3 regions of the Isoptericola aurantiacus genome follow, and region 2 is predicted to be linked to each of the others. Evidence: riboswitches for the same ligand, from Rfam matches in the RefSeq annotation. Region 2 holds a riboswitch; each other region holds the start of a gene.
What was found. Region 2 has a riboswitch for thiamine pyrophosphate ahead of thiD (bifunctional hydroxymethylpyrimidine kinase/phosphomethylpyrimidine kinase). Riboswitches for the same ligand answer to the same signal wherever they lie in the genome.

Region 1: linked by a shared signal. The riboswitch ahead of thiC (phosphomethylpyrimidine synthase ThiC) and the one ahead of thiD (bifunctional hydroxymethylpyrimidine kinase/phosphomethylpyrimidine kinase) in region 2 are both predicted to bind thiamine pyrophosphate.
Region 3: linked by a shared signal. The riboswitch ahead of ACIQLL_RS15080 (thiamine ABC transporter substrate-binding protein) and the one ahead of thiD (bifunctional hydroxymethylpyrimidine kinase/phosphomethylpyrimidine kinase) in region 2 are both predicted to bind thiamine pyrophosphate.

What each region holds. Positions count from the first base shown of each region.
Region 1 covers NZ_JBJBAE010000001.1:205,976-212,072, reverse strand. Annotated here, with positions in the region: gene rarD (EamA family transporter RarD) at 1-615, opposite strand, end outside; tRNA gene ACIQLL_RS00975 (tRNA-Tyr) at 787-868, shown strand; tRNA gene ACIQLL_RS00970 (tRNA-Thr) at 985-1,057, shown strand; tRNA gene ACIQLL_RS00965 (tRNA-Met) at 1,122-1,195, shown strand; gene rpmG (50S ribosomal protein L33) at 1,291-1,461, shown strand; gene ACIQLL_RS00955 (FAS1-like dehydratase domain-containing protein) at 1,485-1,964, shown strand; gene ACIQLL_RS00950 (MaoC family dehydratase) at 1,961-2,386, shown strand; gene ACIQLL_RS00945 (Tat pathway signal sequence domain protein) at 2,494-3,978, shown strand; TPP riboswitch at 4,079-4,185, shown strand; gene thiC (phosphomethylpyrimidine synthase ThiC) at 4,181-5,938, shown strand.
Region 2 covers NZ_JBJBAE010000002.1:370,241-376,337, forward strand. Annotated here, with positions in the region: gene ACIQLL_RS08550 (ABC transporter ATP-binding protein) at 1-1,177, opposite strand, end outside; gene thiD (bifunctional hydroxymethylpyrimidine kinase/phosphomethylpyrimidine kinase) at 1,235-2,137, opposite strand; TPP riboswitch at 2,129-2,224, opposite strand; gene ACIQLL_RS08560 (alpha/beta hydrolase family protein) at 2,417-3,313, shown strand; gene ACIQLL_RS08565 (LuxR C-terminal-related transcriptional regulator) at 3,454-4,905, shown strand; gene ACIQLL_RS08570 (PucR family transcriptional regulator) at 4,975-5,811, shown strand; gene ACIQLL_RS08575 (beta-glucosidase) at 5,844-6,097, opposite strand, start outside.
Region 3 covers NZ_JBJBAE010000005.1:288,018-294,114, reverse strand. Annotated here, with positions in the region: gene ACIQLL_RS15100 (RrF2 family transcriptional regulator) at 1-257, shown strand, start outside; gene ACIQLL_RS15095 (sulfite exporter TauE/SafE family protein) at 377-1,297, shown strand; gene ACIQLL_RS15090 (PAS and ANTAR domain-containing protein) at 1,390-2,124, shown strand; gene ACIQLL_RS15085 (DUF4235 domain-containing protein) at 2,195-2,479, opposite strand; TPP riboswitch at 2,561-2,664, shown strand; gene ACIQLL_RS15080 (thiamine ABC transporter substrate-binding protein) at 2,720-3,829, shown strand; gene ACIQLL_RS15075 (ABC transporter permease) at 3,826-5,589, shown strand; gene ACIQLL_RS15070 (ABC transporter ATP-binding protein) at 5,589-6,097, shown strand, end outside.

The sequences.
Region 1 (6,097 bases), on a different contig from region 2:
GCCGGTGGCGGTCAGCCAGACCAGGTAGGCGAGCGCCAGCGGTGTGGTGATCGAGGTCTCGACGGCGAGGCTCGGCAGGGCGCCGACGGTCCGACCCACGCGGTTCTTGGTCAGCGAGTACAGGCCGAACGAGAACGCGAGCGTCAGGGAGATCCAGGGCAGCCCGCCGACGCCGGTCGCGATCACGGCGACGGCCGAGGCGCCGAACCCGAGCGCGACCCACTGGGCCGGGCGCAGCCGCTCCCGCAGCGCGATCACACCGAGCAGCGTGGTGACCAGAGGGTTGATGTAGTACCCGAGCGCGGCGTCGAGCACGTGCCCGCTGAGCACGGCGTAGACGTAGGTGACCCAGTTGACCGTGATGAGGACGGCGGCGACCGCCAGGACGGCCACGGTGCGAGGGCGGCGCAGGACGTCGGTGTAGCTGCGCAGCGTGCGGGTGGCCGCCAGCAGGACCAGGCAGAAGACCAGCGACCACACGATGCGGTGGGCGATGATCTCCACCGCCCCGGCCGGCTCCAGGAGCGGGAAGTACAGGGGCATCGTGCCCCAGAGGAGGTAGGCGCCGATCCCGAGCGGGAGGCCCCAGCGGTCGGGGGCAGCAGGTGCCGTCACCTGTGAAGGATAGTCCTGGCGGGGCGTCGGACGGAGACCCGTGCCGAGGGGTCGCGGGGAGGCCCTCGTGCGCTGTCAGGATGGCGTGACGAGGGCCACTTCGGGCCGATTACCACCCGGGCCCCTCGGCCCGCTATTGTTGTCTCCGCGAGTTCGTCCGCGAACTCGCTCGGCAGGTTGCCCGAGCGGCCAAAGGGAGCTGACTGTAAATCAGCCGTCATCGACTTCGTGGGTTCGAATCCCTCACCTGCCACCGCACGGAGCGTTCCTCACCTCGGTGAGGGTCCTCCGGCACCTGGGGAAGGCGCAGGTGCGGCATCGTGACCCGGATTTCTCCGGGCGCACGGAGCCGTGTAGAGTCTTCCCCGCGCCCCGATAGCTCAGTCGGTAGAGCATCTCCATGGTAAGGAGAAGGTCAAGGGTTCGATTCCCTTTCGGGGCTCTGTGACATGACGCGGGACCGTCTTCCGGGCGACCGGAGGTTGGTCTCGCGCTCCGTCACGCGCGGCGGGGTAGCTCAGCTGGTCAGAGCGCACGACTCATAATCGTGAGGTCGCGGGTTCGAGCCCCGCCCTCGCTACCGAACACAGCACCACACGGTTCGACGGCCGGCGTCGGACCACCCAGATCCTTGACGCACGTTGCGCCTTCCGGGGGCGCGAGAGGTGACACACCATGGCTTCCAAGAGCGCGGACGTCCGCCCGAAGATCACGCTCGCCTGCGTGGACTGCAAGGAGCGGAACTACATCACGAAGAAGAACCGGCGCAACAACCCGGACCGTCTGGAGATGGCGAAGTTCTGCCCGCGTTGCGGCAAGCACACCGCGCACCGCGAGACCCGCTGATCTCTCGGCAGGACCACACCGACGTGGCGAGCACCGTTCCCGACCCGGCCTACGCCGGGCGCGAGTACCCCGCGACCGAGGCCTACGCCGTCGGGCGGGAAAAGCTCCGCGAGTTCTCGACCGCCGTCGGAGCCGACCACCCCGCGCACCACGACATCGTGGCGGCGCGGGGTCTCGGCTATCCGGACCTGGTCGCTCCGCCCACGTTCGCCGTCGTGATCGCCCAGCGCGCCGAGTCCCAGTACGTCGCGGACCCGGCGGCCGGGATCGACTTCTCCCGCGTGGTGCACGCCGACGAGGGCTTCACGCACCACCGCCCGATCGTGGCCGGGGACGAGCTGCGCACGGTCCTGCACGTCGACTCGATCACCCAGCGGGCCGGCATCTCCATGATCAGCACCCGGTGCGAGATCTACGCCGCGGGGGGCGAGGGCGCCGAGCTGGGCGAGCACGTCGCCTCGGTGACGTCCAGCCTCGTGGTCCGTCCGGAGGAGTCCGCATGAGCCGCCCCGTCCTCGCCGACCTCACCGTGGGCGACGTCGTCGCCACCCGCGCGGTCGAGCTCGACCGCTCCACCCTGGTCCGCTACGCGGGCGCCAGCGGCGACTTCAACCCGATCCACTGGGACGAGGGTTTCGCCACCGACGTCGGGCTGCCCGGCGTCATCGCGCACGGGATGTGCACGATGGGCACCGTGATCGGCGTGGTCGAGGACTGGGCCGGCGACCCGGCGGCGATCGTGCGTTACGGCACCCGGTTCACCAAGCCGGTGCCCGTGCCGGCCCGCGGCACCGCCGTCGTCGAGGTGGCCGCCACCGTGGGTGCCCTCGACGCCGAGGCGGGCACCGCCCGGATCGATCTGGCCGTGACCCACGACGGAGCCAAGGTCCTGGGCCGCGCCCAGGCTCTCGTCCGTCTGTCCTGAGCCCTCCGCCCGGGTCGGCCGGGCACTTCCCCCCGTCTGGTGACACGAGTATCCTGACGATGCTGGTAGCGCTCCCACGCGGAGCGTCGACATCAAAGGAGATGCTCATGACCCAGACCCCTCGGCCGGGCCCCGTCGCCGACCCGCCCTCCGCACCACCGCCGTCGCTCCCCGCCCTCGGGCGGCGCACCGTTCTCGTCGCCGGAGCCGCCGGCGCGCTGACCGTGGCCACCGGCGGAGGGGCCTGGGCAGGCCCCGCGACGTCCGCCCGTCCGCTCGGGCGGCGCCCCGGACACCACGCCGGCGGCTCGCCGGACCACGTCGGATCGGTGCGGCGCGCCCAGGACTTCCTCGACGCCATGACCGACGCCTACCCGGACGTCAACCCCGGTCCTCGTATGGCCCAGTCCTACGCCGACCAGCTCGGCCTCTTCTCCACGGCGTTCGTCTACGACGTCGCCCTGACGATCTGCGCGTCGCTGACCGGCGGTCGCACCGAGCGTGCACGGGTGCTGGCCGACGGGCTGGTCTTCGCCCAGGAGCACGACCCCGTCTACGACGACGGCCGGCTGCGGCAGGGCTACAACACGGGTCCGTACACGTTCTACGACGGCAACCCGCAGCCGTACGGGCTCGAGCTGCCCGACGGCACGGCCAACATCGGCTGGCAGTTCGGGTTCCTGGGTACCGCCGTCGGCGACATGGCCTGGCCTGGCATCGCCCTGGCGCACACCTACGCCGCGACCGGCGAGCGCCGCTACCTGGACGCGGCGGTGCGCATCGGGGACTGGATCCTGGCCAACACCTGGTCCGAGCGCACCCTGGGCGGCTTCTCGTTCGGCGTCGACGGCGCGAACACCCCGGTCCCCAACGGGTCCACCGAGCACAACATCGACTGCGTCGCGTTCTTCCGCCTGTTGCGCGCCCTCGAGGGTGGACGGCGGTGGGCGCGGGCTGCCGACCATGCCCGGCGGTTCGTCGACAGGATGTGGGAGCCGCGCGGCGGGTACTTCTACACCGGCACGAACGACGGCGAGGCGATCAACCCCGAACCCCTGCCGCTGGACCCCCAGACCTGGGGCTGGCTGGCCCTGCGGGAGAACCGCTACGGCCGGGCGCTGGACTGGGCCGCGTCCGACCTGGCCGCGACGGACCGCGCGGGGTCGGCCGGCTCGCAGCTGCCCGACGGCGTGACCATCTCGGGTGTGACGTTCTCCAGCGCGAGCCTGGACTCGACGGCGTCGTACAACGGGATCCCGGTGCACCCCGAGGGGGTATGGCTGGAGGGCACCGCCCAGCTCGCCTGCGCGTTCGCGGACCGCGACCGCGGACGGCGCGACGCCGGCCGCGTCGAGGCTCTCCTGGCCCAGGTCCGCCGGGCCCAGGCCGAGGTCGGCGCCGGGCAGACCGTCGGCGGCCGGGCGTTGCCGGCGCGGGCAGGGGTGGTCGCGGCATCGAGCCTGCTCGACTCGGGGTTCGGGTTCGGCTACTTCCAGGTGCAGCACACCGGTGCGACGTCGTGGTACCTCATGGCCGCGGCGGGGGTGAACCCGATGCAGGTCAACGGGCTGCGCCGGGCCCGCCACCACTGACCCCTCACGCTGTGGGTATGAAATCTGCGGGTCGATATCGCTGTCATCCTGCAGATTTCATACCCACAGCGCGGGGTGGGCCGTGCGTGCTACGTTGTCGTGCGATCCCCACGGGAGCCCTGGCAAGGGCTGAGATCGAGCTGAGGCCGCTCGGACCGTCGAACCTGACCGGGTCATGCCGGCGTAGGAAGCAGGAGTCCACATGTCGCACGATGACGTCCCCGCCCGCGCGCTCGCGTACGAGCGCGACGACACCTCCGGGATCACGGTCCCGGTCACCGAGATCACCCTGGCCGACTCGCCCGACGGCCTTCCGAACGCGCCCGTGCGCGTCTACCGCACCGACGGACCGGGGGGCGACCTCACCCGCGGCATCCCCGGGCTGCGGGAGTCGTGGGTCGCCGAGCGCGGCGACACCGAGGTCTACGTCGGACGCGAGCGCGACCTCGGCGACGACGGTCGTGGCGCCCGGCGTCGTGGTGCCTCGTCGGCCGAGTGGCAGGGCGTGGCACGCCCGCCGCGTCGCGCCCGCGCCGGCCGCACCGTCACCCAGCGGTACTACGCCCGCCGGGGCGAGATCACCCCGGAGATGCGGTTCGTGGCCGTGCGCGAGGGGATCGACGTCGAGCTGGTGCGTGCGGAGGTCGCCGCGGGACGGGCGATCATCCCGAACAACGTCAACCACCCGGAGTCCGAGCCGATGATCATCGGCCGGGCGTTCACGGTGAAGGTCAACGCCAACATCGGCAACTCGGCCGTGCACTCCTCGATCGCGGAGGAGGTCGAGAAGCTGCAGTGGGCCACCCGCTGGGGCGCCGACACGGTGATGGACCTCTCCACCGGCGACGACATCCACACCACCCGCGAGTGGCTGCTGCGCAACGCCCCGGTGCCCATCGGCACGGTGCCGATCTACCAGGCCCTGGAGAAGGTCGACGGCGACGCGTCGCGCATGACGTGGGAGATCTACCGGGACACCGTCATCGAGCAGTGCGAGCAGGGTGTGGACTACATGACCGTGCACGCCGGCGTCCTGCTGCGGTACGTGCCGCTGACGGCGAACCGGGTGACCGGCATCGTGAGCCGGGGTGGGTCGATCATGGCCGGCTGGTGCCTGGCGCACCACCAGGAGAACTTCCTGTACACCCACTTCGACGAGCTGTGCGAGATCTTTGCCGCGTACGACGTCGCGTTCTCCCTCGGGGACGGCCTGCGTCCCGGGTCGATCGCCGACGCCAACGACGCCGCCCAGTTCGCCGAGCTCGACACCCTGGCCGAGCTGACCCGGCGCGCCGGGGAGCACGACGTCCAGGTGATGGTGGAAGGCCCCGGTCACGTGCCGCTGCACCTGGTGCGCGAGAACGTGGAGCGTCAGCAGGAGCTGTGCGACGGCGCGCCGTTCTACACGCTCGGGCCGCTGGTCACCGACATCGCGCCGGGCTACGACCACATCACCTCGGCGATCGGCGCGACGGAGATCGCCCGGTACGGCACAGCGATGCTCTGCTACGTCACGCCCAAGGAGCACCTGGGCCTGCCGAACCGCGACGACGTGCGCACCGGCGTGGTCACCTACAAGATCGCCGCGCACGCGGCCGACGTCGCCAAGGGGCACCCGGGCGCGACGGCGCGGGACGACGCGTTGAGCAAGGCGCGGTTCGAGTTCCGCTGGCGCGACCAGTTCAACCTGTCGCTGGACCCCGAGCTGGCGGAGTCCTACCACGACGAGACGTTGCCGGCCGAGGCGGCCAAGACGGCGCACTTCTGCTCGATGTGCGGGCCCAAGTTCTGCTCGATGCGGATCTCGCAGGACATCCGTGACGAGTTCGGCGACGCCGCCGCCCAGGGGGAGCGGGTCGCCGCCGCCGAGGCCGCGGCGGGCATGGCGGAGAAGTCCGCCGAGTTCCGTGCCGCCGGGGGAGAGGTCTACCTGCCCACCCCCACGGTCCCCGCGAGGTAGGCGACCCGTCCGCGAGGTAGGCCATCCGGAATTCCGGACGGCCCACCTCGCGGTCGGGTCGCTTACCTCGCGGACGGGCCGCCTATCTCGCCGGGAGGTCGCCTACCTCGCGAGGGTGGTGGTGGCCCGGGGTCTCGGATGGTGGCCGCCGTCTGGACC
Region 2 (6,097 bases):
GGCCGACCAGCGCGGTGGTGGTGCCGGCGGGCAGGTCGAGGTCGAGGTGTTCCAGCACCGGCCGGTCGTCGTCGGCGTGGCGGAACCCGACGTCGCGTAGCGTGACCTCGCCCCGCACGGCTCCGAGCTCGCAGGGGCGGTCGGGGTCCGTCAGGGGGTTGGGTGTCTCGACGACCTCGAAGAAGCGGTCGACGGCGGTGCGGGCGTTGAGCGTCATCGACAGCGTCATGCCGAGCTCGACCACGGGGCCGTTGATGACGGCGGCGGTGAGGAAGAAGGCCGCGAGCGCCCCGACGGTGATCTGCCCCTCGGCGGCGAGCCAGACGCCCAGGACGAGGCACACCGCCAGGGTGAGCTCGGGGATGAGCTGCAGGGACGTGGTGACGGTGGCCTGGTTGCCCGCCTTGCGGATCTCGGTGCGGCGCAGCTCCTCGGCCTGCCCGGAGAAGGAGTCGAGGGCGTCCTCGCCGCGCCCGAAGGCCTTGAGCACCCGGATGCCGTGCACCGACTCCTCGACGGTGTTGGCCAGGTCGCCGTTCTGGTCCTGGGAGAGGCGTGCGATGACCCGGTACCGGCGGGAGAAGCGGAAGGCGATGATCGTCACGGGGATCGCACCGGCGAGGTAGACCAGACCGAGCCAGCCGGCCGTGGCCAGCAGGATGCCGACGCCGACGACGATGGTGATGCTGGACACGACCAGCTGGAGGAGACCGAAGACGAGCCAGCGGCGCAGGAGGCCGAGGTCGCTCATCGAGCGGCTGAGCAGCTGTCCGCCGGGCCAGCGGTCGTGGAAGGCGGCGGGCAGCTGGAGCAGGTGCCGGAACAGGACCATGCGCAGCTCGGCCTCGACCCGGGTGCCGGGGTACATCACGAGGTTGCGACGCAGCAGGATGAGGCCGGCCTCGGCGAGCCCGAGGCCGAGCACCGCCAGGGTGGGCCACACGAGCGAGGTCAGGTCGTGCGCGGCCACCCCGGCGGCGAGCGGGCCCTCCACCAGCACCTGCAGCACGCGCGGGATGGCCAGTGCGGCGAGGCTGGCCCCGAGGGCGGCGACGAGGCCACCGACGAGGCGTGGCAGCACGGGACGGACGTAGGGCAGCAGGCGCAGGACGGACGAGATCGTGCCGAGGTGCGATCCCGCGGGGGCGCGGCGGTCTTCGGTCGGGCTGGTGGGCATCGCCGTCCATTGTCGCACCGGGCACCGACATGTTTGCTCCGGGCACGCTCCGGCACGTCAGGGCCGCAGCCTCACGAAGTGGTCCACCGGACCGTGCCCGCGCCCGACCTCCAGCTCCTCCCCGGCGGCGATCGCGGCCGTCAGCCACTCCTTGGTCTCGCGCAGCGCACGGCACCAGTCCCCGCCGGCCGCGTAGCGGGTCGCCAGCCCGCTGGACAGCGAGCACCCGGTGCCGTGCGTGCTGGACGTGCGCACGCGAGGCGCCGCGAGCTCGGCGACCGACCCGGTCGGCCCCACGAGCGCGTCGAGCACCGTGCTGCCGTCCAGGTGACCGCCCTTGGCGACCACCAGGACGCCGTGCCGCGCGGCGAGACGGGTCGCCTGCTCCAGCACGCCCTCCCAGTCGACGGCCTGCGGCTCGGCCAGCAGCACGGCGAGCTCGGGCACGTTGGGGGTGACGACGTCGGCGTGGTCGAGCAGGTCACGCACGGCGTCCTGGGCGGCGGCGTCGAGCAGGCGGTCCCCGGAGGTGGCGACCATGACCGGGTCGAGCACGACGGGTGGCCGCCCCGCCCCGGGCTCGACGCCGGGACCGGAGGCCAGCCAGTCCGCCACCACCGCCGCCACCTCCGCGGAGGCCAGCATCCCGATCTTCACCGCGTCGATCGCCACGTCGGCGCTGAGCGTGGCGAGCTGCTGGGCGAGGAAGGCGGGCGGCGGCACGTGCACCCCGGTCACCCCCCGGGTGCTCTGAGCGGTCAGTGCCGTCACCGCGGCCATCCCGTAGCCGCCGGCCGCGGCGACGGACTTCAGGTCGGCCTGGATCCCGGCGCCCCCGCTGGGGTCGGAACCCGCGACCGCCAGCACCCGGGGCACGGGGCGACGGCCCGGTACGGGCACCCGTCGGGCGGCAACTCCCGGTGCGGCGGGCCGGAGGTCGGTGGGCACGGCGTCGGACACCGGCGACATCCCTTCGTCAGTACGGACTGCATCAGGTTCGACGGGTGTGATCTCAGCTCCCTGGCGGGCGCACCCCGTGTCGTGCGGCCACCGTAGCGCGACCCACGCCGCGCGAGATGCCGTCTCACCGCCGCTGCGGAAGCCGCGCACCGGTGATCCTGCCGATGCCGTGGCCGCCGACCGCGTCCGATGGTGATCGAGCAGCAACGGCGCCCGTCGAGCGCCCGGTCGTCGCCGACGACGGCCGGGTGGCGGACGCCCCGTCAGAGAGGACGAGCCATGCAGCACACCCTGAGCAGGTCCCGGACGCGTCAGCGCCTCACCGGCGTCCTGGCCTCCCTCGCCGTCGCCGTGGGCGTCGGCGTCGCGGCCGGCCCGGTGGCCAGCGCCGCGGACAACCCCTACGAGCGGGGACCGAACCCCTCCGAGTCGAGCATCGAGGCCACGCGCGGTTCCTACTCCGTGTCCCAGCGCAGCGTCTCGAGCTGGGTCCGCGGGTTCGGCGGCGGCACCATCTACTACCCGTCGACGACGTCCGACGGCGACTTCGGCGCCGTCGTCATCTCCCCCGGGTACACCGGCACGGAGAGCTCGATCGCCTGGCTCGGCCCGCGCCTGGCCTCCCAGGGCTTCGTCGTCATGACGATCGACACCAACACGATCTACGACCAGCCCGACTCCCGGGCCGACCAGCTCCAGGCGGCGCTGGACTACCTGACGGACTCCAGCGACGTCGCCGACCGGATCGACCCCGACCGCCTCGCCCTGATGGGTCACTCGATGGGCGGCGGCGGCACCCTGCGCGCCGTCGACGACAACCCGGCGATCAAGGCGGCCATCCCGATGACCCCCTGGCACCTGAAGAAGAACTGGTCCTCGATCACCACCCCGACGCTGATCTTCGGCGCGGAGAACGACACGATCGCCCCGCACCAGTCCCACGCGGAGCCGTTCTACGACTCGCTGTCCGGTTCGCTCCCCAAGGCCTACCTCGAGCTGGACGGCGCCAGCCACTTCGCGCCGAACCTGTCCAACACCACGATCGCGAAGTACTCGATCTCCTGGCTGAAGCGTTACGTGGACGACGACACCCGCTACACGCAGTTCCTCTGCCCGGGGCCGTCGACGGGACTGTTCTCCGACGTGCAGGCGTACGAGAGCTCCTGCCCGCTCTGAGCCACGACGCACGACGCCGCGGGCGGTCGCACCAGGTGCGGCCGCCCGCGGCTGTGCGTCGGCACACCGCCCCGGACGGGCTCAGGTGCCGGCACACAAGGACGGGTGGCGGCCGGCACCCGGGGACCTAGTCTCGCGGGATGAGGACGACGGCGGCACAACGAGGACGCACGGAGCTGGTGCGCGGGCTGCGGCTCCAGGCGGACGGTCCCGCACCCGACGCCTACGCCAGCCTCTGCCTCGCGCGCGCGTCCCTGGCCGCCGATCCCGTCCCGGCGCTGGCCGCCACGGTCGCCGCCGTCGGGGCCGCCTGGACGGCGGGCGACCACCCCGCCTGCGTCGAGGCACTGACCGCGGCGCTGTCCCGTCCCGGAGCGCCCGACGGGCCGCGCGAGGAGTACCTCGCGGGGATGCTCGCGCTGCTCGTCGAACGCCCCGGCGACGCGGCCCCGCTCCTGGCCGGCGTGGTCGAGCAGGTCCGTGCGACCTCGGACGGCGAGTCGCTGCTGATCGGCGTCGCGGCGGCGCTGCTGGCCGGGGACGTGGGCAGCGCCTGCCACACCGGCGCCCGGGCTCTCGCGGCAGCCCGCGCGGACGGTGACGAGGCCATGGTCGCGCGGGCCACCGAGTACGTCGCCTACGCCGAGCTCCGCGCCGGACGGCACGCCCTGGCCCGTGAGCACGCGTCACGAGGCCTGCGGGCGGCCCTGCGCACGGGCCGGGCCAACACCGCCGCGCACCACCACGCGGTCCTGGCGCTGACGGCGTCGGTGCAGGGAACCTCCGCCGAGGTCCGCGAGCACGCGCACGCGGCACTGGCCACGGCACGGCGGCACGGACTGGCCCAGCCCGTGACGCTCGCCGAGTGGGCGCTCGGCCGTGCCGAGCTCGCGCAGGGCCGGGCGGCCGAGGCCGCGGCCCGGATCGGCTCGCTGCTTGCGGACCCCGACGGCGGGGCGCACTTCGCCCTGCGGGGGCTGGTGCTGCCGTTGCTCGTCGAGGCAGCGATGCTCGCCGGCGACGACGCGACGGCCCGCGCGGCGATCCCGGAGCTGACCCGATGGAGCCGTTCGGCCGCCGATCCCCACGGCCCGGCGCTCGAGCTGCGGTGCCGCGCCCTGGTGGCGTCGGCGGACGCCGAGGCCGACGACCTCTACCGCCGGGCGCACGCGGCGCACCAGCAGGTCGGTGGCGGCTTCGAGACGGCTCGCACCCTGCTGCTGCACGGCATGTGGTTGCGCCGGCACCGCCGCCCGGGTGACGCGCGCGATCGCCTGCGCGACGCCCTGCGCCTGCTGGAACGGTGCGGCGCCGAGCCGTGGGCGCGGGGCGCCCGCACCGAGCTGCGCGCCGCCGGCGCGGTCCAGGACGCCCCCGCACCGGACGCCGTCGGGTCCCTGACACCCCACCAGCTGCGCGTCGCGCGCTGCGTGGCGGCCGGGGACACGAACCGCGAGATCGCCGAGCGCCTCGCGGTCTCCGTACGGACCGTCGACTGCCACCTGCGCAACATCTTCGTCGCGCTCCAGGTGCGTTCCCGGGTCGAGCTGACCCGGCTCCTGCCTCCGGAGCACGACCCGCCGTCGACCTAGAGACCGACCGGGCGGTATGCCATGCTGTGCCCTGGTGGACGACACCGGCGTCGTCCGCGAGGAGGAGTCATGCCCGACGTCACCGCCCAGCTCACCGCCGTGCGTGCGCCCGCCCTCGCCGCGCGGCCCGGGGCCTCCCGCTCCCCCGCGCGCCCGGCACCGCGCCGCGACGCCGACCGGTCGCGCCACCGGCTCGTCGCCTCGCTCCTGGACGGTTCCTGCCTCGTGGCCGACCTGCGTGCGGCGTCCGCCCTGCTGGGGCTTCCCGTCGACGGTCTCTACCAGGTCGTGGCGCTCGACGGCGGCGGTCCGGCGGCGCGCGCCGCCGGACGGGCCACGGTCGGCGGGTCCGGCCTGCGCGTGCACTGGCACAGCTCGCGACCGGTCGAGCACGCCCTGGTCCTGCTCGCCGAGGGCGGCAGCTCGTCGACGCCGCCCGCCCGGTCGGCGACGGATCGGGTCCCGCACCTTCCCCCCGGCGTGCGACTCGGGGCCGGGTTGCCCGTGCAGGGCCTGGCCGGCCTGGCCGACGGCCGCCGTCAGGCGCACACCGCCCTCGCGCTGTGCGCCGCCGACGGTGGCCGCACCGACCTCGCGGACCATCTGCCCACCGCCCTGCTCACGGCGGACCCGGAGCTCGCCCTCCAGCTCGGCACGCAGGTCCTCGGACCGCTCGCGACCACCGACCCGGCCGAGCGCGAGGTGCTGCTGGACACCTTCACCGCCTGGCTGGCCGCCGACGGGTCGACGCGCACCGCAGCGGCGGACCTCGGCTGCCACCGCAACACCGTGACGAACCGGCTGCGGCGCCTCGAACGCCTCACGGGCCGTCGGGTCGACAGCCCGCGGGACCTCGTCGACCTCACCCTCGCCGTCCGTGCGCACCGTCTGCCGGGGACGTCCTGAGACGACGCCCGCCGGCCGCGGGCCCCGCGCCGTCAGCCGTCGGCGCGCACCGGGTGCGACTGCACCAGGCGCAGCACGTTGCGCGCCGTGCGCTGGAGCTCGCCGAGCGTGATGCCGTCCGGTCGTGCGAGCGAGGCGAGCAGCGAGCCGTCCCCGTGGTCGTCCTCGCGGCTCCAGGCACCCGGCATGTTGACGTCCACCTGGGCGCGCACGCGATAGGCGTCGTTGCTCAGGGCCGGGAAGTCCGGGTCGACGCTCTCGCGCAGCCACCAGTCGGTCATCACCG
Region 3 (6,097 bases), on a different contig from region 2:
CGCGCCCCGCCGAGCAGGTCACGGTGGCCGACGTCGTCCGTGCCGTCGACGGCCCGCTCGTCTTCGTCCGCGACCACCGGCCCTCCGACCTCGACTACACGGGGGCCGCCTCGACCCTGCTCGACGTCTGGGTGGCCCTGCGGGTCAACGTCCGTGCCGTCCTGGAGCAGGTGACGATGGCCGACCTCGCCGCCGGGACGGTGCCCGACGGCGTCCGGCACCTCACGCGTACGGACGGAGCCTGGGAGAACAACTGACCGCGCCCCCTGCGGTTCGGGCCCCACCACCTCTCGAATACCATTGAATCCGACCAGACTGATCGGGTATGTTCAGATCCACCGCGGCGCTCCGCCGCGACCGGACGGAAGGAACTCCCGTGCAGACACTCGTTCTCCTGGCTCTCGTCGGGCTCGGCGCGCAGCTCGTCGACGGCAGCCTGGGCATGGCCTACGGCGTCACCTCGACCACGCTGCTGCTGGCGATCGGCACCAACCCCGCGGCGGCGTCGGCCACCGTCCACCTGGCCGAGATCGGCACGACGCTCGCCTCGGGGGCGTCGCACTGGCGATTCGGCAACGTCGACTGGAAGGTCGTCGCCCGGATCGGCATCCCGGGCGCCGTGGGCGCGTTCCTCGGCGCGACCTTCCTGTCGTGGCTGGCCACCGATCTCGCCAAGCCGCTGATGTCCGTGCTGCTGCTGGGGCTCGGCCTGTACGTGCTGCTGCGCTTCACGTTCCGCGGTCTGCGGACCGACCGGCTCGGCCAGCCGCTGCGTCGCCGGTTCCTGACGCCGCTCGGGCTCGTCGCCGGGTTCATGGACGCCACGGGCGGTGGCGGCTGGGGTCCGGTCGGGACGCCGGCGATCCTGGCGAGCGGACGCCTCGAGCCGCGCAAGGTCATCGGGTCGATCGACACCAGCGAGTTCTTCGTCGCCGTCGCCGCCAGCCTCGGGTTCTTCGTCGGTCTCGGGACGGCCGGGATCGACCCGGCGTGGGCTCTCGCGCTGCTCGCCGGCGGACTCGTCGCCGCACCGATCGCGGCCTGGCTGGTGCGTCTCGTGCCGCCACGCGTCCTCGGTTCGGCCGTGGGCGGCATCATCGTCCTGACCAACACACGCACGCTGCTCCAGGCGTTCGAGGCCCCGAGCGGCTGGACGACGGCGGCGCTGGCGTTCGTCGCCGTCGTCTGGGCCGCGGCCGTCACCTGGTCGGTGCGGGCCCACCTCGCCGCGCAGCGGGCCGAGGCGTCGGCCGGGACGGACACGGGGGTGGGGGCGGTCGAACCCGCCCGGGGGTGAAGCTCGCCGCTCCGGTGGCGGTTCCCGTGCGCGACGGTACGGTGGGCCCATCCGACCCGACCGGCGGCCGAGCCGGTCGGCAGGGGGTGGAGATGAGCGCGCCGACGTCGTCGCACCGGACCGTCCGGGGCGGCACCGGGCTGTCCGGGATCGCGGAGTCCCTGGCGGTCGGTGCGCAGCTCGTCGTGGGGCGCTACCGGGTCGATGTCGCCTCGGGGCGGACCTGGTGGTCCGACGAGGTCTACCGGATGCACGGCCGCGAACCCGGTGACGTCGAGCCGAGCCTCGACGTCCTGCGGTCCCGCATCCACCCGGACGACCGCGCCCGGCTGTCACGGACCGCGGGTGTGGCACTGCGCACCGGGCGGCCGTTCGGCAGCGGCTTCCGGATCGTCGACTCGCACGGCAAGTCGCGCACCGTGGTGGTCACGGGGGAGGGGCGCCACGAACCGGACGGCGAGATCACCCAGGTCGGCGGCTACGTCCTGGACGCCAGCCCGCTCACCCGGGAGGCGCTCGAGCGGGAGTCCCACCGGGCGGTCGGCCGCGCGATGGCGGCCACGGCGGCCGTCGAGCAGGTCAAGGGCGCGATCATGGTGGTCCGTGGGATCTCGGAACCCGCGGCCGCCGACGTGCTCAGCCAGGTCGCCGCGCGCAAGGGGGTGGCCGTGCACTCGGCGGCGGCCCAGGTGATGGAAGCCCTGGGCTGCGGCGAGGGGCCGTCGGCCGAGCGCCTCGAGAACGCGCTCGCCGCCGTCCACGTCGTCGACCGCCCCCGCGGGCACGAGGCGCAGCTCGCCCGACGCCGTCAGGGCGACCGCGACTGAGGCGTCCGGGCGTCCCGACGGCTTCTCGGCCGACGCGGTGGCGCCGCCCTCGGGACGAGGGCGTTGCCGGTCAGACGACGGAGACGTCGCGCGCCCGGCGGTCGACGGCCTTGACGACGCCCTGGCGGGCCAGGCGCCGCGCGAACACGGCGACGCCACCGGTCACCGCGGCGAAGGTGATCGCCTGGACGATCGGGATGTCGTCGGCGTCCAGGTCGATCGGGGCGTCGTTGCCGGTCGCCTTCTCCCAGATCACCTTGATGAGCTTCTGCGCCACCCAGCCGGCGACGAGCGTCGCGGCCATGGTGCCGACCTTGACGGCCAGCGTCGGCTCGGACTGCTCTGACTTCTCCACGGATCCTCCTGTTGCTCGGTGCGCAGCACGTCCGCCGGGCGGACGCCACCACCGTAGCGTGCGGCGGGTGTGTAGGCTCGGGGGGAACGACAGGGGAGCGCCCACGGCGCTGAGAGTGCGGACCACCGCAGACCCTCGAACCTGATCCGGCTCGCACCGGTGGAGGAAGTCGGGCTTCTCGACCCGTCGACCCGTGGCACGGGCCGGCGGACCCCCTTCTCGCACGTCTGAGGAGGACGCATGACCATCCGTACCCGCCGCACCCTCGCGGCACTCGCCGTCGTGGGCCTGGTGCCCGCGCTCGCCGCCTGCACGGGGGAGGACGCCCCGGGCGAGTCCGGGAGCACGCCGGTGCCCGCCGACAGCGCCGCGAGCGCCGGCCCCGCCGAGCTGTCCGGCACCGTCACGCTCGTCACGCACGACTCCTTCGCGCTCGGCGACGGGCTGCTGGAGTCGTTCGAGTCCGAGACCGGGCTGACGGTCGAGCAGGTCGCGGTCGGGGACGCCGGCACGCTGGTCAACCAGCTCGTGCTCACCGCGGACTCACCCCTGGGGGACGTCGTCTACGGCGTCGACAACACGTTCGCCTCACGGGCGGTCGACGCGGGCGTGTTCGAGCCGTACCAGCCGGCCGGTCTCGACGACTCGGCGGCGAGCCTGGTCGGGGACGGGCTGGACGGTCTCACCCCGATCGACAAGGGCGACGTCTGCCTGAACGTCGACACGGCCTGGTTCGACGACGTGGACGTCGAGCCGCCCGCCACGTTCACCGACCTCCTCGACCCGGAGTACGCGGACCTGACGGTCGTGACCAACCCGGCCACGTCGTCGCCGGGCTTCGCGTTCCTGCTGGCCACGGTCGAGGAGTTCGGCGAGGACGGCTGGCAGGACTACTGGTCGCAGCTCGCCGACAACGGCCTCAAGGTGGCCGACGGCTGGAACGACGCCTACTACGTCGACTTCTCCGGTGCCGGCGAGGGCGGCGAACGTCCGATCGTGCTGTCCTACGCCACGTCGCCGGCGTTCACGGTGACGCAGGACGGCGACGCGACGACGACGGCGGCGCTGCTGGACACGTGCTTCCGGCAGGTCGAGTACGCGGGGGTGCTCAGCGGTACGGACAACCCGGACGGTGCGCGGGCCCTGGTGGACTTCCTGGCCTCGGACGAGGTGCAGGCGGACGTCCCGGGAAGCATGTACATGTACCCGGCGGACGCCTCGGTGGAGCTGCCGGCCGAGTGGGAGCAGTTCGCGCCGCTCGCCGAGGAGCCGCACGACGTGGCGCCGGCGGAGATCGACGCGCACCGTGACGAGTGGATCGAGCAGTGGACGGCGACGGTCATCGGTTGAGCGCCGGGAGCGACCCGGGGGCCCCGGCCGCGAGCCGGACGCGCGGCGCGGAGGTCCGGTCGCGCCGCCGCGTCCGTCCGGGAGCATGGCTGGGCTGGGGACTCGCGGCCGGCCTGCCGCTGCTGTTCCTCGGCGTGTTCTTCGCGTGGCCGGTGGTCGCGCTGGTCGTGCAGGGCTTCTTCGCCGACGACGGCGTGGGCGGGCGGGTGCTGGACCTCTCGGGGTTCGCGGAGGTCCTGAGCCGCCCGCGGACCTGGCGTGTGGTCGGCCAGACGCTCGCCCAGGCCTCCGTCGGGACGGTCGTCAGCGTCCTGCTCGGGCTGCCCGCGGCGTATGTCCTGTACAGATGTCGGTTCCCCGGACGTACGCTCGCCCGCGCTCTGGTGACCGTCCCGTTCGTGCTGCCCACCGTCGTCGTCGGCGTCGCCTTCCGCGCGCTCTTCGCGCCGTCCGGGGCGCTCGGCGGGCTCGGGTTCGAGGCGTCGTTCGCCGGGATCGTCGTCGCGCTGGTGTTCTTCAACTACGCGGTGGTGGTCCGCACGGTCGGCGGGCTCTGGGAGCGCCTCGACCCGCGGGCCGAGCAGGCGGCCCGCTCGCTCGGCGCGACCCCGTGGCGCGCGTTCCGCACCGTGACGCTCCCTGCGCTCGGCCCGGCGATCGCCTCGGCCGCGTCCGTCGTGTTCCTGTTCTGCTCGACGGCGTTCGGCGTCGTGCTCGTCCTCGGCGGCACCCGCTACGGCACGATCGAGACCGAGATCTGGATCCGCACCACCCAGTTCCTCGACCTGCGCTCGGCGGCGGTCCTCAGCGTGCTGCAGCTCGTCGTCGTCGCCACCGCGCTGGTCGTCAGCTCCCGGCTGCGCACCGGGCGGGAACGCGCGCTGGCCCTGAACAGCGACCGTTCCGCCGCGCACCGCCTCGACCTGCGCCGGGCGGCGGACGCCCTGCCCGCCGCGGCCACCGCCGTCGTCGTCGCCGTCCTGCTCGTCCTGCCGCTGGCGGGTCTGGTGGCCCGTTCGTTCCAGGGCCCCGACGGCACCTGGGGGCTGGACAACTACGTGGCCCTGGGGACCACCGGCGGCCGCAACGCGCTGACCGTCACCGTCTGGGAGGCCACGGCCACCTCGTTGCGCACCGCGACGCTCGCCGCGCTCCTCGCCGTCGTGATCGGCGGGCTCGTCGCGCTGGTGGTGTCCCGGCGCCCCCGGTCCGCCGGCCTGCGCCGCACCGTCGGCGTGCTGGACGGCGTGTTCATGCTCCCGCTCGGTGTGTCCGCCGTGACCGTCGGCTTCGGCTTCCTCATCACGCTCGACCGGCCGCTCGGGTTCGACGTCGACCTGCGCACCTCGGGACTGCTGGTGCCGATCGCGCAGGCGGTCGTCGCGATCCCGCTCGTCGTGCGCACCGTCCTGCCCGTCCTGCGCGCCGTCGACCCGCGGCTGCGCGAGGTCGCCGCCACCCTCGGTGCCGCACCCGGACGCGTGCTGCGCACCGTGGACGGCCCGCTGGCGGCCCGGTCGCTCGGGCTGGCGATCGGGTTCGCGTTCGCCGTCTCGCTCGGCGAGTTCGGCGCGACCTCGTTCCTCGCCCGCCCCGACGCCGCGACGCTGCCGGTGGTGATCTTCCGCCTCATCGGGCAGCCCGGCGCGCAGAACTACGGGATGGCGCTCGCGGCGTCGGTGGTGCTGGCGGCGCTCACGGCGGGCGTCATGATGGTGGCCGAGCGGCTGCGCGGCGACGCGGCCGGAGGGGAGTTCTGATGGCGGTGCCCACCGGACGGAGCGCGGGCCTGAGCGTGCGCGACGTCGTCGTGCGCTACGGCGTCGAGGGCTCGCGCCGCCGCCGTGCGGGCATCGGCACGACGGCGGTGGCCGGTGTGTCGCTGGACGTCGCGGCCGGCGAGATCGTCGCCCTGCTCGGCCCGAGCGGGTGCGGCAAGTCGTCCCTGCTGCGGGCCGTGGCGGGCCTGGAACCCCTCGCCCACGGGTCCGTCGCGTTCGACGGGGCGAACCTGGCGGGCGTCCCGGTGCACCGGCGCGGCTTCGGGCTGCTCTTCCAGGACGGTCAGCTCTTCCCGCACCGCGACGTCGGACGGAACGTGGCCTACGGTCTCGAGGTGCAGGGGATGCCGCGCCCCGACCGCGAGGAGCGGGTGGCGGAGCTGCTCGACGACGTCGGGCTGGCCGGGTACGCGCGGCGGGCCGTGGTGACGCTGTCCGGAGGGGAGCGGCAGCGGGTCGCGCTGGCCCGGGCGCTGGCCCCGCGGCC